DNA from 3 places in the Exiguobacterium sp. E17S genome. Region 3 is predicted to be linked to each of the others. Evidence: predicted binding sites of a transcription regulator. Region 3 holds the regulator's gene; each other region holds the start of a gene.
The links. The regulator Rex, encoded in region 3, represses fermentation and respiration genes when NADH is low (regulators of the CRP and FNR family bind a similar motif). The targets are predictions, from matches to a motif close to TTGTGAAATATTTCACAA.
Positions count from the first base shown of each region.

Region 1: the regulator Rex is predicted to act here: its motif matches at 2,980-2,997, upstream of cydD (thiol reductant ABC exporter subunit CydD).
Region 2: the regulator Rex is predicted to act here: its motif matches at 5,677-5,694, upstream of AC3B4V_RS13785 (formate/nitrite transporter family protein).

Region 1 is NZ_JBYLRU010000002.1:38,706-46,098, reverse strand. It holds gene cydC (thiol reductant ABC exporter subunit CydC) at 1-1,217, opposite strand, end outside; gene cydD (thiol reductant ABC exporter subunit CydD) at 1,214-2,944, opposite strand; gene AC3B4V_RS09445 (Rrf2 family transcriptional regulator) at 3,153-3,635, shown strand; gene AC3B4V_RS09440 (nuclear transport factor 2 family protein) at 3,658-4,026, shown strand; gene AC3B4V_RS09435 (hypothetical protein) at 4,090-4,257, opposite strand; gene ypfJ (KPN_02809 family neutral zinc metallopeptidase) at 4,341-5,183, opposite strand; gene AC3B4V_RS09425 (hypothetical protein) at 5,367-7,393, shown strand, end outside.
Region 2 is NZ_JBYLRU010000005.1:26,940-34,332, forward strand. It holds gene AC3B4V_RS13750 (hypothetical protein) at 1-308, opposite strand, end outside; gene AC3B4V_RS13755 (hypothetical protein) at 421-780, opposite strand; gene AC3B4V_RS13760 (GNAT family N-acetyltransferase) at 810-1,295, opposite strand; gene AC3B4V_RS13765 (GNAT family N-acetyltransferase) at 1,311-1,826, opposite strand; gene murB (UDP-N-acetylmuramate dehydrogenase) at 2,075-2,986, shown strand; gene AC3B4V_RS13775 (aminopeptidase) at 3,042-4,265, opposite strand; gene AC3B4V_RS13780 (YkvA family protein) at 4,364-4,783, shown strand; gene AC3B4V_RS13785 (formate/nitrite transporter family protein) at 4,820-5,656, opposite strand; gene AC3B4V_RS13790 (hypothetical protein) at 5,840-6,442, opposite strand; gene AC3B4V_RS13795 (YitT family protein) at 6,579-7,393, shown strand, end outside.
Region 3 is NZ_JBYLRU010000006.1:5,881-13,273, reverse strand. It holds gene AC3B4V_RS14415 (S8 family serine peptidase) at 1-1,578, opposite strand, end outside; tRNA gene AC3B4V_RS14410 (tRNA-Ala) at 1,803-1,878, opposite strand; gene tatC (twin-arginine translocase subunit TatC) at 1,984-2,763, opposite strand; gene AC3B4V_RS14400 (twin-arginine translocase TatA/TatE family subunit) at 2,771-2,968, opposite strand; gene AC3B4V_RS14395 (redox-sensing transcriptional repressor Rex) at 2,968-3,627, opposite strand; gene AC3B4V_RS14390 (ATP-binding cassette domain-containing protein) at 3,795-5,696, shown strand; gene AC3B4V_RS14385 (hypothetical protein) at 5,696-6,118, shown strand; gene AC3B4V_RS14380 (flavin reductase family protein) at 6,250-6,843, opposite strand; gene AC3B4V_RS14375 (DoxX family protein) at 6,863-7,261, opposite strand.

The DNA.
Region 1 (7,393 bases), on a different contig from region 3:
TGCCAAAGCCCTTCCGGATCAACCGTCCGACTATCTTGACCAGCAATCGTTAATCCGTCTGTCGGATACATCCGTAACATCAATTGAAGTAACGTGGATTTCCCAGAACCACTCGCCCCGACGATTGCCGTCTTCTTGCCGGCAGGAATCGAGACGGTAACGTCACGTAAGACCGGGCGCGGTGCATCAGGGAACGTGAACGTCAATGCATTCGTTTCAAAGGATGGTGCCTGATCGAGAACGAACGTGTCATAGATTGGCTCCGCTTGTTCGGTCACGACTTCATCGAGTCGTTTCGCAGCATGGCGACTATCTTCAAAGAAGCCTGGTAAAATCGCCATCGGTGCCGCATTCTCGAAGACCGTCAGTGATGTCATGACGAGTAAGGCAAGGAAGACACCTTCGAGTTGTCCACTCGCGACGAGATAGGCACCGACACCAAGAACGAGCCAAGAGATGATCAGCGTCACCATCGTATTCAAAGCCAAGTTCGAGACGGCATGTAATCCATTCCGTTTTTCTTCCTCGACATATCGTTTCGCGACGGCATTCAGGTCCTGTTCTTTTTGATCAAGTTGCTGGTAAATCTTTAAGTCACGATAGCCTTGGAACAACTCTGTCACTTCTGTCGACAAGTCACCACGGCGGACACGAACTGAGCGTGCGAAACGCTGTTCGCGGTACGCGAACCAACCCGGAATCAAGAAACCCGTCAGAATCAAACCAAGTAGTAGAATCCCGGCAATCATCCACGAGAAGAAACTGACGAAAAAGATCGTACAGAAGAAGACCAGCAACAAGACGATCGGTGGATAGAGAACACGTAAGAACGTATTTTGCAGACTTTCGACGTCACCGACGATCCGAGCAAGTAAGTCCCCACTCCGGTATTTACCGAAAATTCCTGGCGCGAGCGGCTCGAGTCTCCGGTAGAACGACGTCCGGATATCACTAAGGATCGTAAACGTCGCCCGGTGCGAATAATAACGTTCCGCATACCGACTGACGGCGCGCGTCAGACTCGAGATTTTTTGCAGAGCAATCAAGACGGCAAGCGTCTGGATCGGTGGCAACAAGGCTGCCTTTGAAATCAGGTATCCACTTGCTGCGAATAAACCGACCGCTGTCACTCCGGCGAGGACACCGAAGAAGATCGACCAGGCGATATCGCGTTTTTGATGCACCATCAACCGAAAGACTCCTAGTAGTTCCTTCATCGTGTTTCCTCCCCTCTCTGGACGCTGCGCATCCGAGCATATTCCGAATCACGTCCAAGCAGTTCATCGTGAGTGCCACGATCGACGATTCGTCCGCCATCGAGGACGACGATTTGATCTGAGCGCTCGATCGTATGCAAGCGGTGTGCGACAGTAATGACTGTCGCTGCTTGTCCAAGCTGTTCGATCGCTTGTTGAAGCAATCGCTCCGTTTTGACGTCAAGTCCTGTCGTCGGTTCATCAAAGACGATGACGTTCGGTCGTTTCAAGAACGCGCGTGCCAACGCAACGCGCTGTTTCTCGCCACCTGATAGACCACGTCCACCTTCTCCGATCACCGTGTCGATCCCTTCAGGTAACGTCGCAATCAGCTCCTCGAGCCCTGCTGCCTGCGCCGCCTCAAAGATCTCTTCCGGCGTCGCTTGACGGAGTTCACCGATCGCGATGTTTTCTGCCAGCGTTCCGGCATACAGATACGGATGCTGCGAGATGTAGCTCAACTGACGGAACCAGCTCGCTTCCTCCACCTGACTGCGATTAATCCCGTCAAGCAGAATCCGTCCTTCTTTTGGATCCGCGAGTCCGGCAATCAACTGCAAGACAGTCGACTTACCGGCACCACTGCGACCGATCAACGCCACCTTTTGATACGGTTCAATCGCAAGTGTCACGTCTTGTAAGGCAAAGCGTCCTTCTTGATACGTAAAATCAACTTCATCCAAGACGATTCGTGGTGGACGGTTCATCGAAAGTTCTGATTGACCGAAGGCAACAGGACGATCGTCTGCTGTTAGTTCGGCTGCGATTTGTTTCGCTGCCGCGACACTACCTCGTCCCGTATGGAAGGCAGCTCCCATCTCTTTTAAGGCAAGATAGTATTCTGGTGCCAACACGAGCATCAGGAATGCCGGAATGAAGGTAATGCTTTGGAACAGAATCAAGCGCAGACTGACTTCAAGTGCAATCATTCCCATGCTGAGCATCGAGATGAACTCAAGCATCAACGACGATAAGAAGGCAAGCTTCAAAACCGTTAACGTCGCATCACGGAAATCAAGACTGCTTTTTTCGATGACGTCACGTTGTCGTTTCGCACGACCAAATAGCTTCAAGGTCGTCAGTCCTTGCAACGTATCAAGGAACGTTCCCGAGAATGCCGTCATCTTCTCGAGTTGAGCATCGGCCCGCTTTTGCGTCATGATGCCAATGATGATGTAGAACAACGGAATGAACGGTGCCGTGATCATCATGACGAGACCGGTGATCCAGTCATAGCTGAATGCCGCGATCAAGACCATCAAGGGAACGATCGTCGTCTGAACGACTTTCGGCAAGTACTGACTGTAGTAGCTGTCCATCTCGTCTACTGCGTCGAGCAAGACACTGACCTTCTGTCCCGCTTGCCCTTGTAGCATCATCTCGACCGAACGACCCGTGTATTTCGCAACGAGTGCTTCCCGAAGCGCCTGCTTCATGTGTGCCGATAACGTCGTACCGAGACGACCGTTCCAATACGTCACGGCGACCCGGAGCAACAGCATCCCGAGGACGACGAGTAGTAACGGAATGACGGCTTCAAACGGTTGTTCTTTCAAGAAAATCCGATCGACCGTCAAGACGATACCGTACGATTGACCGACGACCGCAACCCCCATCAGGAAAGCTGCAATGATGAATTGAATGAGAATACTGCGTGGAATCTGAACGATTCCTTTTAATGGATTCATATACAAACGTCCTTTCACAAAGTGTGAACGACTTTTAGTGAATATTTTCACATATCGTACATTTAGTATACCGAATCCGGAACGGGGATGCCATGCAGATGCTGTCGAAAAGGTGTGACGGTTTTGTGAGAACAGATGACTCGACAATTCTTTCGAATGAAACTATTATGGATATACATTATCCGCGTTTAACGAAAGGGGACTTCTCATGCAAATGAAAACCGGGGTCGAGCAATCCGTCTACGCGATGTTGCTCTTGACCTTCCTTCCGGATCGCGCTGTGTTGCCCGGTGAATTCATCAGTCAGCAACTCGGTGCCTCGCCGACTTATTTCCAAAAGCTCTTACGAAAACTCGTCCAGGCGGATCTGTTGTATTCCGTACCGGGTGTCAAAGGTGGCTTTCGCTTACGCCGTCCGGCAGACTCTATTCAAATCTTTGACGTCTATCAAGCGATCGAGGGCAAACAGACGTTGTATGCGTCAAGCGGTGTCTTCGAGGATTTGATGGGAATTCAGGAACAGGAAATCGGTCTACTCTCGAATCTAATGACAGAGGCGGAAGACGCGTGGCAATCGACGTTGAAGCGCGAATCGATTGGCTCGATCCGTCAAGCAATCGATGCCTCCTGTCCACCAGAACATTTAGAACGGCTGCATGCGTTAATCACAGACCGGATGATGACAGTTTAATGAACAGAAAGAGGTTTTTACTATGGTATTGAATCGTTATTTTGACTTATTCGACGCGTCACGCACAGACGCACAAGCTTTTGAGGATCTCGTTTCCTTATTCACGACAGACATCACGTTCATCCTGAACGGACAACCAAAGCACGGCATCGACGCCTGGAAACAGTTCGTCCGTCATGTGTTTACAGCGAATCAAGACATTAAGCACATGTACGCAGGCTGGGAAGAGACAACACCAGGAACATATGAAACACGCTGGGCAGTTTGCGGAAAACGGGCAAACGGTAGTGTCTTCACGCAAGACGGAAAAGATATCGCACGTCTCGATGAAAACGGACGGATCGCTTATCTGGAGAACGTTCCAGATGATCCGACGATGTTCCGTTCATAAGATGGCTTTTAAATACCAAAAAAACCTGTGTTCTACTTACGCGGAACACAGGTTTTTTTGTATTTAGCGCTTCAGTAAGAGCCGTTTCAATAAATAGCCCGTGATGACAAGTAACGATGCAATCGCGATATAGACCATGTAGATCAACAAGTCCGGCGCAAATCGTGACACGATGTACGTCATTACAACGACAGCCGTATAGAGCAATAAAAATAGACTGATGTGCTTCAACTTCGACACTCTCCTTTAAATCCTTCCCTCTTCTTTACGGAAACGATTGGAAAATGTTTCAAATGGCCTGTCGTTACTTCGTTTTATAGATTCTTCGCTTTGAATGTATCTCCGCCTTCGATCGTGCCGTTATCAAAGCCTTTTTGGAACCAACGTTCTCGTTGCGCCGATGTGCCGTGGGTGAAACTTTCCGGTACGACATATCCTTGTCCCTTCTCTTGTAACGTATCATCCCCGACAGCATTCGCTGCCGTCAACGCTTCTTCGAGATCGCCTTCTTCGAGTAGGTTTTCTCCTTGCGCATGGTGTGCCCAGACGCCGGCATAATAATCGGCCTGTAACTCGAATCGAACGAGGTACTTGTTGAACTTCTCCTCACTCATCTGCTCCCGAAGAGGCATGATCTCGTCCGATTTTCCGAGTAACGTTTGGACATGGTGCCCGACCTCGTGCGCAATGACATAGGCCATCGCAAAATCGCCCGGGGCCCCGTACTTCGTCTGCAGTTCATCATAAAAGCTTAAATCAATGTATAATTTCTGATCACCGGGACAATAAAAGGGACCGACGGACTTCCCTGCTTGTCCGCAAGCCGAATTGACTTGATCCGTGTATAAGACGAGCGTCGGTTTTTTATAGGTCTTACCATCTTCTTTGAATTCTTTCGTCCAGACCCGTTCCGTATCCGCTAAGACGACGGAAACGAAATCCGCTGCTTCTTTTTCCTGTGCTGTTTCTTCATATGTCGTGTTTTGCTGATCCCCACCGGTTAAGTCTCCGAGTAATTCAGCTGGGTTACCACCCATCAAGGTGATGACGATCAGCAGGATGATCCCGACACCACCACCGATGCCGGCGATTCCTTTCCCACCCATTCCCCGCCGATCCTCGACGTTCGAACTCCGTTGTCTTCCCTTCCATTTCATGCGCGTTCCTCCTACCCATTTCGTTAGTGGTCTTTACCCGAAAGTATTCGTCCGTAACGCTACGTCTCACGACGGACGTTCCCTCTCGCAAACATTGTTAAAATAAGTACATCCATTTCTAGGAATATCGCCCTCCTATAGAGAAGAGTGTCAGCACGTATTTTCGCAGAAAGGAGTTGTCCGATGCACTCGTTACGTCAACGCCTCAAGAACTTCATGTATACGTACCGTAAGGACATCCTTGTCCTATCTGGTATGTTTGTATTCATTCTGATCTATAGCTTCCCGTTGTTTCGTTCCGGCATGGTGACGTTCAGCGACATGTCTTTCGGACTGTCCTCACACCGTTATTTAGAAGAAATCTACGGTGCTTGGAACAACCGGTGGAGCACGACGACGCTTCTGAATGTAGCGCGATTGCTCTACATCCTGCCGTTTTATGTACTCAGTCTATTGTTTGGCTCATCCGGTCCTATTTTGATCAAGTCGTTCATCATCGGACTGTTGACGATCTCTGCTTTGTCGATGTTCGCTTTTACGAAGCGTCTCCACTCGGTTTATGTCTCAAAGCACTTTTCTTATCTCTCACTGATCGCTTTCGCGATCGCCGCGTTGTTTTATGCCTTGAATCCGTGGGTGATTACGCGAATTCAACATATTTATTTATTATGTGGTTACTCCGTCTTCCCTTACGCTTTGATGTTGTTCTTCAACATCTTCGACCCGAAGTTTCGGGAACAGCTCGATCCCGGTTTTCGTTTCTCTGACCGATTGAGTCGACGGACTTGGATTGATATCACTGGCTTATCGATCGTCTTCGCCTTCATGGCGGCGGGCATTCATTATTTCTTCTTCTCACTGATCTATATGGGCATCATGGTCGGACTCATTTTCCTAAAGACAAGTTGGACGCGGCGTAAAGAACGGGTCTGGTCGTCGTTACTTTGGTTTTACGTCCGGGCGACCTGTGCGTTTGGTCTCGTTTTTCTACTATTCAACGGATATTGGTTCTTGATGTACGTCGGCTCGATTCTGACCGGCTCACAAGCTTCACAACACAATATCAATGTCTCCGATACGTTGATGTTGTTCAGTCGGCACTCGAGCTGGACGAACGTTTTATTTTTAACGAGCTACTGGTGGCCGATGTTTGATTTGACGACGTTACCGCTGACGTTTTGGCTGGGTGGTGTCATTACGCTTTTACTCATCTTACTAGGAGCCGTCGTCGCGTATCGGCAACCGATCCACCTGTTCTTCAGTCTGCTTGCGGTTCCGCTGATCGTCTTCGCAACCGGCACCCATGAACAAGTTGCCGATGCGTTCGTCCTGTTCGTGACGAAGACACCTTTGATTGGTGCGATGTTCCGCGATCCGAATAAGTTGGTTGGGCTCTTGATGGTCAGTTACAGCTTGCTGCTCGCCGTCGGTTTAAATGCCGTCTTTACCCGTGCGTCCCGGACGATTCCACTGAAGTTATACCGGATCGTCTCGATCGTCGGTACGCTGATCGTCGTCGCCTGCTTTTTCCTTCCTTACCGGACTGTCTACATGGAAGGTTTTTATCATCCGGTCAAAATGCCTAAGGAATACACCACAATCCAAGATGAAGTCGATGGAAAGTGGTTGCAGTTCCCGATTGCAGACGAGATGACGCAACCAAGTACCGGGATCGCGACCCCACGCTGGAATCAAAATCCACGAAAAGGTGGCGAAATCAAGGCAACGGGTGACGTGCAAGTCTATACGTCGGAACATGATACCGTCTTTCATCATGAAGGGGCGTCACCGACGATCGGTTATATGATGACGTTCATGCAATATCTGCTCGATACCGGTCGGTCGGAACAAGCCGGACAGATCGCAAAAGCGTTCGGACTGAAACAATTCGCATACCGGGACGAGTACACGGGGATGAAGGATCGACAAGATTTCAATCTAAAGGTTCTACAGGAACAACGTGATCTCGTACAGACGAAACAAGTCGGCTTGTTCACCTTGTTCGACTTGATCGCACCGCTCGATACACGAACCGTTCCGCAAATGATTTTGACACCTTACGGACTCGAACGGTCAATCAGCTATCCGACACTGAATGGCTACGATCTCGGTCGTCAATCGATTTTGTATGCGACACAAGGACATCAGGATAGCCTCTCCTGGATGAAAAAGGGTGATATCGTTGAGATGGTCGAGGAAAACGACCTTAT
Region 2 (7,393 bases), on a different contig from region 3:
TCAAGTGTATAGACTTGATTGACGTCTAGACCGTATGCTAGCAGCATTTCGAGTAACTGCTGACGATTTTGACAAGTGACGAGCGTTTGAAACAGACGATCGACTTCGACGAGTGGTTGTTTCATTTCAAGCGCTATTTTTAAATGAGCAGGTGAATCCTGCTCTAGCGCACGCTTAATGAATTGTAAGGCCTGTTGTTCCGCATCGTTCAGCTGGGCAACATGTGTCCGAAACATTTCGATGTCAAGTTCCCGGAAGGCTTGTAACGCCGGTGCAATTGATTGATTTTTTATAAAGGGTTTCCACATGATTCCCTCGACCTCCTCATTCCAGTATCTCTTCGTAGTGTACGCAATATCCTATCGTCTTGAAAGCAAAAAATGGAGAATCTTCCGTCGTTTCAGGAAGATCCTCCACTTTTTATTTTTTACCAACTTTTAAATGAGCGTTTCGAAAGACAGCATCTTGTTTTCCTGTCTTTTCAACACTTGTTCCGACAGACCCCAGGTATTCGAGTTCATCCTTTGGTTGAATGAACTCGTATGTGATGGCAGGTTCGCCCCGAAGTCGAACGTGTATGATTTGTCGATGTCGTAAAGAGAATGATGCGCGCACTTCAAGAAAGGAGGAAGCTGATAAATCATGTTGCCGCTCTAAAATCGTCATCAACTCTTTTTCAGAGTCACGATAGTTTCCCTGCAATTGAGCATACGAAATACCGACTCCTAAAGATAGGATGCCAATTAGACTAAGAGCGAAAATGACCAGCACTTTCTTCATGACTGATCCACCTCCGAAAAAAGTTCATTCTACTTATTCATCGGTTCATCCATCGTTGACGTGAAGTCTTTTTTCGAATCCTTTACGTGAAACTGCATGTCCACATGTGGAATATCATCTTCTAAATAAGGTTCGGATACGGTTTCGAAACCAAACGATCCGTAAAACCCTTCTAGGTGTGCTTGTGCCTGTAAGTAGATCGCAGCTTCTTTCTGCAAATGAACCATCGCTTTCTCCATCATTTGTCTCGCTAACCCAACCGACCGGTGTGCACGATGAACGGCTACCCGTCCAATCGCTATTCCTTTTGTCGGATGATCGTATATCCGAAGACATCCGACGATTTGACCGCTCTCACTCCGTACGACCAAGTGCGTCGCTTGTTGATCTTGATCATCTAGCTCCGGATACGCGCACTCCTGCTCGACGACGAAGATATCCGTGCGTAATTTTAAAAGTGCATATAAGGTATCAGGTGTCATGTGATGAAAAGACTCGAATTCAAATTCGTACATAAAAAGCTCTCCTCTTTAGTTACGACAAAGTCGTGATAATTGTCCTGCGTAGATCGTGACGGGAATACCTCTAAAAATCGTATCTTTTTCCCAGTTCAGCCCGTTGGCACGAGCGACATTTTGCGAAGCACGATTATCGGGATGAATGATCGAGATGATTCGATCATTCCCTCGGTTGAACGCCTCCATCATTAGTTGTTTCGCTGCTTCACGACCATAACCGACTTTCCAGTGCTTCGGTTCAAGCCAATAACCGACTTCTAATTCTTCAATTCCATCCACTTCCTGCATCAATAATCCGGCGAAACCAATCGGTTCATTCGTTTCTTTTTTGAACAACAGTAAAAAACCAGTTTGTCGTTCATCCGAGTATCGCTCCAATTGCCGTTCGAACCACTCTCGTGCTTCATCTTCACTCAGGGCAGTACCTCCATTGATATAACGCATGACTTGCTCATTTTGGACAAGCGACTTATAAAAACTGAAATCCTCTTCTTCGAACGGTCGCATCCATAAACGTTCACTTTCCATCGTCATCGCCTCCTTCTATACTTCTCTTTTCCCGAGTTCTTTTCGCTTCATTCCTCTTCCTGACTCTGCTTTCCTTGTGACATTTTTCATTACTAATCGATGACATTCACTCCCTAGTGCTTGCAATTCCCGGCATAAGTCGGTATTTTGGGAACAGTATGTTGAACAACGACCGCACGATTAATGTTAAAATATATTTTGAGCGCATGAGCGCTGAGTAGGAATTCACGAAAAGGACTGAGACCATAATGACTGAACAAGTAATGACGGGACTGTATGAAGGCATTTCAAAAGAGTCCGTACTAATCAATGAACCTTTAAAATATCATACGTATACAAAAATGGGAGGAATCGCGGATTTATTCATCATTCCAACCTCTTATGAAGAAACGGCTTTTGTCGTCCGATATGCTTACGAACAAGATATTCCCTTGACGTTGCTTGGAAACGGATCGAATCTTGTCGTTCGTGATGGTGGCATCCGTGGCATTGTCCTCTCCTTTGAGAAGTTAACCGACATCTCGGTCGAAGGACATGAACTCGTCGCTCAAAGTGGCGCAGCAATCATCGAAGCTTCTCGTGTAGCTTACGCGCATCAGCTCAGCGGTCTTGAATTCGCTTGTGGGATTCCAGGAACGATTGGTGGCGCATTGATCATGAATGCGGGAGCATACGGTGGTGAAGTCAAGGATTGCCTCCATAGCGCTACTGTATTGACACGACAAGGAGAACTGTTGAACATTTCGCATGATGAACTCGAACTGGGATACCGGACAAGTTGCTTCTCGAAGAAAGAATACATCATCCTCGAAGGTCGATTTGCGTTAACAGAGGGTGACCCAGCATTGATCAAGGAAGTCATGGATGATTTGACGCATAAGCGAGAAACGAAACAACCACTCGAGTACCCTTCTTGTGGTAGCGTCTTTAAACGTCCAGAAGGCTATTTTGCAGGTAAGCTGATTCAAGATAGTAACTTACAGGGAACACGCATCGGTGGCGCTGAAGTGTCGAAGAAACACGCTGGCTTCATCGTCAACGTCGAGAATGCGTCAGCATCCGACTATATCGCGCTCATTCGTCATGTCCAAGAAACCGTTCAAGAAAAATTCGGTATCTTACTTGAGACAGAAGTGAAAATCATCGGTGAAGAAGCATAATCAATCATTTTACGAAAAAGGTGAGCTCCGTATTCGGACTCACCTTTTTGTTCGTTTAGATTGACCAGTTTCCGTCACGCATGACTGATTCACGCGTTCCGTCTGCAAGTTCTCCTTCAATCGATAGATCCGCTGATCCAATCATGAAGTCGACATGCGTCATCGAGTCGTTCGCGCCTTGTGCTTCTAATTCTTCTGCTGAAAGGCTTGGACCATTTTCGAGACACGTCGAGTACGCACGACCAATCGCTAAGTGGCACGAAGCATTTTCATCAAACAATGTATTATAGAATAGGATACCCGAGTCAGAAATCGGCGAACGGTGCGGCACGAGCGCAACTTCTCCGAGATAACGTGCACCTTCATCAAGTGAAATCAAGTCATCTAATGCTTCTTGACCCTGTTTTGCTTCCGCTTTAACGATTTTTCCGTTCTCGAACCAGAGTGTGAACTCATCAATCAAGTTCCCACTATAGCTAAGCGGTTTTGTGCTCGAGACGTGTCCGTTGACACCTGTCTTTTTCGGTAACGTGAACACTTCTTCTGTCGGCAGATTCGCGATGAAATCAACACCATCTGCATTCGGACCACCGCCACCTAGCCAAACATGACGTTCTGGTAATTCGATTGATAATTCTGTTCCTGGAGCTGTGTAGTGCAATGTTTTGTATTTCTTCTCTGTCAGGAATTTTGCTTTTGAACGCAGATTATGATCATGATCCGCCCATGCAGCGACTGGATCTGCTTGATCGGCACGTGTTGCTTTTAAAATAGCTGACCAGAGCTCTTCAACAGCATTCTCTGAATCAGGGAATACTTTCTTCGCCCAGCTTTCAGAAGGTGCTGCTACGACACACCAACTGACATTGTCACTCATGACGAACTTCCGCCAATTAGCAAGAGCGACACCGGCTGCTTTATTCGCACGTGCGATTCGGCTCGAGTCAACGCCATTCAATAAATCCGGATCTTCACTAACGACCGATAAGAACGCAGTTTTTTCTTCTGCCAGTTGGTCGTAACGTGCTTTTAACCAATCTGGGAACGTATCAAACGACTCTTCCGGTGCATCGAAATAACGGATTTTCGTCATCTCATCATCTGACCATTGTACATATACTTGCGTAGCTCCTACTTCATAGGCGACACGCGTGATTTCACGAACGAGCGGCAAATTTTCGATTCCTGCACGCACCTCGAGTTGTTGTCCTGGTTGTAGATTAATTCCCGTACGCACGGCTAAAGACGCGTATTGTTGTAATTCTGCTTGTGTCGGCATTATGTAATCCCCTTTCTTGTATCTTTATTTTCACGAAATAGTTGCAATTTTGCAAGAAATAAGGCGAAACTAGAAAGAGAAGAGAAGGAGGCATCACCATGGAATTCACACCCGGCGATTTTAAATCGGCTTATACGTATTTTCACCGACAGGCACTCAACCTCGTTGGTGATGAAAAAGCACAGCAAGAATTGTTAGTTCGAGCAGAAATCGGACTTGCGCACTTGACGCAAGATATCGCGTCTACAGAAAGCTCGGACATCGAACGCGAGGCAGAACTCGTCCTTTATTTTCAATTAAAACAACTGCTTGAAATGCTTCGTGCTCTCTATCAGAAAAAATTCGAAATGCATGCGGAGCAGGAACAATTGTTATTGACGGCCGTTCTGTACTTTACGTCTCCTGTTGACGCCTTACCGGACGATAACGTCCTCGGGCTCTTCGATGATGCACAAATCGTCGAGACGATTTACGAAGAACTGGCTGCAGACGTCGATCGCTTTCAACATATGGAATGAATGAAAAAAGCAGCTGTCGCGACAGCTGCTTTTTGATTATGCATTTTGTTTCGAAGCAATATGAACAGGTGTCGTGGATTGACGTGATTCATCTACTTCTAATTTTTCTTTATTCAGCCACGTATAGATCATTCCCATGAAGACTGCTCCACCAATGATGTTACCGGCTAAAGCTGGCAACAGGTTATGCATCGCTCCAGCAAATGTGATCGTATCCGGATGTGGTACGACTAACGCAATGGAGAACAGTGCCATATTGGCGATGACGTGATCAAATCCAGAAGCAAAGAATACTGCGACGAGTACCATCATCATCATGATCTGCGCCAACTCATTCTTCATGTTCTTTGGAATGAAAATCGCTAAACAGACCATCCAGTTACAGAAGATAGCACGTGTGAAGATTTCCCACGTCGTATGGTGGATCTTCGTTTCTGAGACAGAAAATAACCAGTTGTTCATACCAAGCTCTTGGATGATTCCTGTTTGAGAAAAGAGTAGCGCAAACGCCAATCCGCCAAGTCCATTTCCGATTAGACAGATCAACCAGACCTTCATCGTATCCATCTTCGTCGTATAGCCGCGCATCGTCGCCGTCGTGAAATACATCGTATTCCCTGTGAACAGCTCTGCCCCACCATAAACGATTAGGACGAGTGCCACTCCGAAGGTCAGTCCACCGACAAGCGTCGCAACAGGTGACTCCGCCATATATAGACCGTTAATTGCTTTTAAAGTAAAAATGATTGCAAATCCAATGAAAATTCCCGCTAACATGGCACGAACTAAGTACTCGAGAGGACGCATTTGTAGCATGCGCGTCGACTTGATTGCTTTATTCCGTAATCCTTCTAATGCTTCTACCTCGTTCATCGTAGAAACCTCTCTTTCTTTTGTTCAACACTTCACAATGTTTGTTCATTTATTATCATACTTCCATCTTAAAAGATGTTCAAGTATTGAATAGACCTGTTTTATCGTTTTTATAAAAGAACGAGATGTAAACGATATCATTGTGTCGAGATTGTGAAAAATGCCTTTTCTTGCTTTATACAACTAATTAGTTTGGATCTGTAGTCGTGATGCGAAGCGTTCAAAGAAGGTGTTTCGTCTTGAGGCATCGAGCACATAACCATCAATGACGACACGATTAAAGCGTCTAGAAGAGGAAGTAGCTCGTTCGATATCGGTCGGAGTGTAGGCGTCGAATGTTTTCCGGTCCATCGTAAAATCTGCATCTGAATACGGATCCGTGTAGTGAATTTCGAGATCGGTCAAATCAGGAATCGTTGAAAATAAAACAAGCGTATGATGCATCAGAATTTTAGATAACCGAGCCTTTAAAAAATCCTGATTCACCTGTAGTGTCCCGGTATCGGTACCAATCCAAGCTTGTCGCTCTTTTCCTGTCACTTCATAGGCAAGACGTAACGATTCTCCTTCGACATCTACCTGTTTTAATTCTGATGAGAACGGAAGTTGTTCGGCTAATTGACGAACCGCTACCGTATTCATCATCGAGGCACCCACTTGTCTCGCTACAAGATCACCATCATGCCAAATGGATGATTGATTTTTTTCATTGGGTTGTTCGAAAAGACGAATCCCAACTAGTATTCCTAAGCAGATACAACCAAGAATCCATAACATTTTCTTCATTTTCATCACCTTCCTAAAAAAACATACCCTTTTTCATCTTTTTTCATAAGAAGGGTTGAAATTTTATGCATATGAGCGTACTCTTGCATGCAGATACTCACAGAAGGAGGAGCATGAGGTCACTCATCATATTGCCATGACTACAACACACCCACAGAAAAAGAGAGTTGAAAAAATCAGTTTCTTAATCATTGGTACGTTGCTGTATTCCCTTTACATCAGCCTACTACTATCTCCAAATGATATCGGATCAGGCGGTATCATGGGGATCACGCTCATTATTCAAGAGCTCTTCCACACGCCAATCGGATTAACGCAATTGCTCTTAAACATTCCCCTCTTCCTTTTAGGTTTCCGTTTCCTACGCAAACGATTCATGTTCTTATCTGGAATTATTGTCATTGCTTCTTCCTTTTTAATTGACTGGATCCCGACTCAAATCGTTCCGGAATCTCTAAACGATCCGCTCGTCGCTTCCATCTTTGCTGGTCTAGTCTCTGGTCTTGCAATGGCATTGATCTTCTTCGGTGGTGCTTCAACTGGAGGACTTGATATTCTTGGAAAGTTTTTCTTTGCTCGTTTTCATAACTGGCCACTTCCTCGTATATTTCTGATGCAAGATCTTGTCATTTACATCCTTGTATGGTGGGTATTCGATCTTAAACACGTTATGTATGCTCTCATCATGAGCTTTGTTCGTGCGAAAGCCCTTCAGACGGTTTACAGTTTCTATTCTGCTTCTAAGCAATGTATCATCATTTGTGAGAAAGCAGATGAAATCAATGAAGTCATTACAAAAGAACTCGGTCGTGGTGTCACGATTCTCGATGCACGTGGAGGATACTCCAACCGAACGAAAAAAATGGTCTATGTCGTCGTTCAAAATAACGAAATCGTCCGTTTGCAAGAAATCGTCTCTTCTGTCGAGCCGAATGCATTCGTTACATTTTC
Region 3 (7,393 bases):
TGCCTTGCCCTCTTTTGCTTTTGCTTCAAGATCGTTTCCGTCTGCGATGCTGAGTGTGACGAGTGGAATCGTCGGATTGTTGAGCGCCATACTGACGTAATCCCCATGATCGACTCGACCGCGGACGATGACACCTGCTGCCCCTTGCTTCTCAGCTTCTGCTTGGATCATACCGTAGTTGAAACCACCGTTACGCACGACGAAGACGACTTTCCCCTTGACGTCTTTGCCTTCGTAGTTCGAAGCTTGACCGTCACCGACATAGACGACATCCTTCTTCTCTTTATCGAAGACAGCAATCGGATTCGGTGAATCTTGTTTTTGGTATGCCAAATAACCAGCATCCTGACCGTCGATCGTCAGCGCCATGCCTTCGAGTGTCAATTTCGTATTTTCGAGTGATGCGACTTGGAGTGCTTGGCTTGTTAAACCTGGGGCACCGACGACACCAATATCCGGGTTCGCTGTGTACGGGTTACCTGCACCATGACCTGCGAATGCCGAGTTACCAGCAGAAATCGCACACAAGATGCCGTTGTTCATCGCGTTGACGATTGCGCGTTGTTCTGGATCATCTGCATTGACGAACGATGCCGTCGAACCGAGACTCATGTTGATGACATCGGCTCCGAGTGCAATCGCATCATCAATCGCTTTAATGTAGATATCGCTGAATGTCGATGGCATTCCTGGATCGTTTCCGAAGACTTTCATCGCGAGGAGCTGTGTTTCCGGAGCGACTCCTTTGATACCACCGTTTGCTTCATCGCCGTTTGCTCCGACCGTACCCGCGACGTGCATCCCGTGCATCGATGCGCCCGCACCTAAATCACGGATTTCGCTATCGTGATCGGCATAGTTATAGCCGTACGGTACTTTTTCCGTGAAGTACTTTCCTTTTAAGCCTTTTGTTTCTTTCGCACTATCGACTTTCGAAGAAGTCAAATCGATCTTCGTCTCAGGGCTCAAGACCATGTCCTTATGCGATGGATCGATTCCCGTATCGATGACGGCAACGATTGTTCCTTCCCCTTTAAAACCATAGTCCTGCCATGTTTCCTTCGCATTGACCATGTCCTTGCTGTACAGCATGTCTGGCTTGGCACCTTTAGCAACTTCTGGACGCGCATACTCATGGGCGATATGTACGCTCTTGACTCCGCTCAGTTGTTTAATGTCTTCGATGTCCCCGAACTTGACTTCACCACTGAATCCGTTGATGACGGTTGTGAAGCTTTCCTTATATGTAACGGGAATCGCCTTTTTAGCGATGGCTGACTTGACTGATTTTTGGACATTGACGAGGCGATCTTTGATCGACTCTTTTTCGGCATTGCTCAATGTGCTATACCGCTTGTTTTGAGCCTGGGCGATTTGAATCGCCGGCTTCTCTTCCATCTCGATGACGACACGAACTTTATCCGATTGTTTGTAGTTCTTCTCTTGCCCCGATTTCTTCAGCGAGAGCGCTTGCGGTTTTTGACCCGTTGCTTTGTCTTGCGACGACAGTGCACCTTGCGCACTGACTAGATTGGAAGACGTCATTAAGACGGCTGCCATAAGTGCAATCTTCTTCATGCGTTCGTTTTCCCCTTTTCTGTAAAACCATAGTAGTACTACTGATAAAACAGTTAAACGAAAATTCTGTATATTTAGTTTAATGAATTTAATGGAAATAAACAATTTATATTTGCCTATTTTTTTAATTTATTTGTTTTACATGACATTTTATATTTTTGAGGAATTTAACTGGGAGTAAAATAAAAACTCCTCGAAGCCTCGAGGAGTTGGATATTTGGTATTGGTGGAGACTATCGGGATCGAACCGACGACCTTTTGGCTGCCAGCCAAACGCTCTCCCAGCTGAGCTAAGCCCCCATGAATTATCTTTAGTATACGTATCACTAACTGCTTTATCAATATAAAAATAACGCTTTCATAAAAAAGAATTCCTTCCAAAAATCGTCGGAAGGAATTCACGATTCATTTATTCAATTCACGCATCAAATCCGCCTGTCGTTCAAGCTCTGCCTGTTGCTCGAGGATCAGGACTTTTTTGTACGTCCGCGCAGAAATCAAGATGCTGATCTCATAGAGAACGAACAATGGAACCGAGATCATCAAGTGTGACGTCACGTCCGGCGGTGCGATCAATGCCGCAACGACGAACAGCGCAAAGTACGCATATTTCCGATTCTTTCGCATGAAATATGGCGTCACGAGACCCAGACGTGTCAGGAACATCGTCACGACCGGCAATTGGAAAAGAAGACCGAACGGCATCGTCAATCGGATTAAGAAACTGAAGTAGTTCTCCACTCCGATGACTTGTTCGATTCCGAGCTCTTTCCCGAGATCCGTTGAGACTTCAAGCAAGAAGGGAAGCAACCAGAAATACGAGAAGGCTACGCCAGCCAAAAACAGGAAGAAGATGACCGGAATATAAGTCAATGTCGCTTTTTGCTCCTTGTCATAAAGTCCTGGTCGGACGAATGCCCAGAGTTGATACATCCAGAACGGTGACGCTAAAATCAGCGCAATGATGAACGCAAGATTCAAATACAACATTAAAGGATCGGCGACGTTGAAGGCATTCAAACCGATACCGAGCTCTTTTAAGTCCGCTTGCAAGAAGCGAACGAGCGGTCGGACGAGCGGAAATGCGACAGCGAACAGGACGACGACGATGATAAGCGACCAGACGATCCGCTTACGCAGTTCGTCAAGGTGCGACGTCATGCTTTGCTCTTGATCAACCGTCATGATTCAATCACTTCTCTTTCGGTTCGTCCTTTTTATCGTCGTCCATGATGCCATTCGTGGCATTTTTGAACTCTTTCAATGTCTGACCCGCAGCGCGTCCGAATTCTGGTAACTTTTTCGGTCCGAAAATGATCAATGCGACGACCGCGATTAATCCGATGCTCGCAGGTCCGATACCTAGTGTGAGCGGAATAAGGTTTTCCATTATGATTTCACTCCTTCAGCTGATTGCGAATAATGCTTCATGAAATAAACTAACGACTGCAACTCGATCGATAAATCAATGTGATGGACCCGGACGCTAGCTGGCACGTTCAACCGCGCTGGCGTAAAGTTCAGGATGCCTGTCACACCATACTCGACTAACTCATCCGCTACTGACTGCGCGAACTGGGATGGAACCGTCAAGATGGCAACATCGACCTGATTCGCTTCGATTTGTTCTTTCATGTCCGAAACATGATAGATTGGAACGTCATGCGTTGTTGTTCCGACCTTCTCTTCGTCCGCATCAAACGCAACGACTATCCGAGTACTATTATTCTTTAAAAAGTTATAATTTGCAAACGCTGTTCCGAGATGACCGACCCCAATTAAGGCAACATTCGTCACCTCATCTTGATTCAAGGTTTTGCGGAAAAACGTTAAGAGATGTTGAACGTTATATCCATACCCCTTCTTCCCTAATGCCCCAAAGTAGGAAAAATCGCGACGAATCGTTGCTGAATCAACCTTCACCGCCTCGCTTAACTCAGCAGAAGAGACGCGGAGCTTGCCTGAATTGTATAAACTTTGGATGAAGCGATAATATAGCGGCAACCGTTTTGCTGTCGCTTGTGGAATTTTTGTGTCTGGTCCATTCATCCTGCAGTTCCCCCTTCGGCCACATCCATCGTGGCACCCAAATCTTTGCAAAAAGCTTTCTACTTTCCTTGATTGTAAACCACTTCACATAGAGTCACAAATAATATATTCCGCAGGACCTCGCGCTTTTGTTCGTGATAGACTAAAGGGTGGAAGGATGGATGGAAATGATACTCTTACAAGTCAACCAACTCTCGAAATCATTCGGCGTCGAGCCGATTTTAGAAAATATCAAATTGGAAGTACAAGAGCGCGACCGCATTGCGCTCGTCGGACGAAACGGTGCCGGTAAATCGACCTTGCTCAAAATCATTGCTGGCGAACTCAGTCATGACTCAGGTGACATCATGAAAGGCAAGGATGTCAAAATCGGTTATCTCGCGCAAGACAGTGGTCTTGAATCGAATGAAACGATCTGGAACGAGATGCTGACCGTCTTCGAACATCTTCAGGAACAAGAACGAACACTACGCCGGATGGAAATTGAAATGGGTATGGAGCATATCTTGAACGACCCGGTCGCGTACGATCGTCTCCTGAAGACGTATGATCAAGCGCAACACGACTTCTCAGAAGCGGGTGGTTATCAGTTCGAAGCAAATATCCGCTCTGTTTTGCACGGCATGCGCTTTTATCCGGATGATTACTCGCGCCGGATTCAGACATTATCCGGTGGTCAACGGACACGGCTTGCCTTAGCGAAGATGCTCTTACAAGCACCAGAGCTTCTCATTCTCGATGAGCCGACCAACCACCTCGATATCGATACGCTCGCGTGGCTCGAAAGTTACCTCGGTGGTTATCGTGGTGCCGTCCTGATCGTCTCGCACGACCGGTACTTCCTCGACCAAGTCGTCAATGTCGTCTACGAACTGTCGCGCAATGTCTGTCGTAAGTTCACGGGGAACTATACGAAGTACTTGGAGCAAAAAGCGGCCTTATACGATCAGGAAATGAAGCAGTTCGAACAGCAGCAAGAAGAAATCGCGAAGATGCAGGACTTCATTCAACGGAACATCGCCCGGGCGACGACGACAAAACGTGCCCAGAGTGTCCGGAAACGGCTCGAAAAGGTCGACCGACTCGACCGACCAGATGGAGATGAGCGTAGCACGGTCCTGTCCTTCCCGATTGAAAAACAGAGCGGGAACGACGTTCTGCAAGTCAATCAACTGGCGATCGGTTATGAAGAAGCTGTCTCAAAAGACATCACCTTCCGCTTGCAACGCGGTGAATCACTGGCACTCGTCGGACCGAACGGAATCGGAAAGTCGACGCTTCTAAAAGTCCTCGTCGGTCGCTTACGCCCCCTCTTCGGTGATTTCCGTTTCGGAACCGGCGTCTCGATCGGCTATTACGATCAAGAGCAGGCGGAACTCAATGATCGGAACCGTGTCATCGATGAGATTTGGAACGAATGGCCACTGATGCGTGAACAAGAAGTCCGGTCCGTCCTCGGGCAATTCCTGTTTAGCGGTGACGATGTCTTCAAGATCGTCCATGAGTTATCCGGTGGCGAACGCGGACGTCTCGCGCTCGCGAAACTGAAACTCCGAAAGACGAACGTCCTCGTCCTCGATGAGCCGACGAACCACTTGGATCTGGATTCGAAGATGGTCCTTGAAAACGCGCTCGTCGACTACGAAGGTACGCTGCTATTCGTCTCCCACGACCGTTACTTCATCGACCGGATCGCGACCCGCGTCATCGAGATGAGTGAAGCCGGCGTGACGGAATACCTCGGTGATTATTCGTACTACACGGAGAAGAAGGCGGAGCAAGAAGAGATTGCGCGTCTTGAAGCCGAGGAAGCAAAAGCCGCAAAGGTCACGGCGTCGAAGACGATCGACAAGGAAGCACAGAAAGAAGAACGCAAGCGCCGTCAGCAGATCGAGCAACTCGAACAAGACATCGAGCGGCTCGAACAGCGTTCGGCAGAAATTGAACAATTGCTCTGTGAACCGGAAGTCTTCAACGATATTCCGAAAGCGACAGCTCTTTCAGCAGAACGTGACCAGATTGATGTCGATCTACTCGAATTGATGGAACGATGGGAGAACCAACACTGATGCGGACGAAAAGTTTTTTCATTAACTTGATTCAAGGACTGCTATCCGGCATCCTTTATTTCGTACCGATGTATGCGGACTACGTGTCGACCTTCATCCGGCCGGATGCTTTTAATGCCGCGCTTCCTTTGTTCCTCCTGATTTCTTGTATGATCGGTCTCGTCATCCAGACATGGAGCGGTCTTTTCGTCAGTTTACTCTCGGGATTATGCTGTACGCTCCTGACGACACAGCTATTCGTTGAACTCAATGACCCGTTGATCCTATCGTATTACGGTAGTGTCTCACCGCTCACCGCTTTCTTGATCAGCTGTGTCGGCATTTGGGCACTCGCAATCGTCTTTTATTTGCTCGATGGTTATCAGTACAGTAAACGTCATGGTCTTGAAGCCTCTTCAAACGAAATCGATCCGCAACCTTGAAGTCCGATCGATGAATCAGATGAACGACATGAGAAAAAGGAGTGGAGATTCCGGTAGCTAGACCGGTCTCTCCACTCCTTTTTGTTTGAATCAAAACGAATCGTACGATGAATCAGGCATTCACGCTTCTATCATTTTGTCGGTCGGGCAATCGTAAACGTCTTCCCGATCGTCGCATAATCATTCCCTGCTAAACGAGCGACAGCCTTCAATCCTGCTGCGTCAATCCGGAACGAATCGACGAGTTCATCCGCGACGTGATAGCGCAGTACTTCCCCAATCAAAAGATCGGCACCTTCTAGCTCGACGTGTTGCGTCAAGCGCATCTCGAACCGGATTTTCGCTTCCGCGATTCCAGGTACTTCGATCGCGTCACTATCGACGAGCGTCAAATCCGTCCGCTCAAGCTCACTTTCACCGTAAGCAAGTGGCGCTGCTGTCTCATTGACTGCGTCGACGATCTCTTCGCTGACGATATGGATGACATAACTTTGTTTTGCAAGGATATTACGTGCCGTATCCTTCTGCCCCTGATCCGTCCGTTGTACGGCGATCACCAGTTGCGGCGGACTGCTTGAAGCGACCGTAAAGAAGGAAAACGGTGCGGCGTTGACCGTCCCGTCTTCTCCTTGCGTTGTCACGAAAGCAATCGGACGCGGAATGATGCTTCCGATCAGTAATTTATAATTGTCTTTTGCGCTAAGCGTTGATGCCTCGAACTTCATGAATGACCCACCTTTTTCTTCACCCGATGAGTGCAGCGAGTGAATAGTCTCCAGCACCGATCATCGCTACACCAAGCGCGATGACGATCAATGCCATGTTGTATTCGTACCCGTTCTGCGTCACCCAGTAACCATTCGCACCGTGTACTTTAACGATCGCGACAAGCATCGATCCGATGATGAGGAGTGCTGCGATCCAGAGGAATACGCCTCCTGCAAACAACAAGCCGCCGATCAATTCAGCAAGACCTGCTGTAATCGCGAGTGCCTTCCCTGGCTTCATGCCAATTGATTCGAACCAACCGCCTGTTCCAGCGATTCCGTGTCCGCCGAACCAACCAAATAATTTTTGTGTCCCGTGTGCAGCGAACGTTAAGCCGATGATTAAACGAATGATTAAAAGTCCTGTATCCATCATTTCTCTCTTCTCCTTTTACCTAATGTATTTTAGTTACTTTAAGTAACTCAATAAACAGACTATATCTTATCACTTACTAAAAGTAAATAGATTTGTTTTAGTTCTTTTTGTTACATTAAGTAAAATGATTCG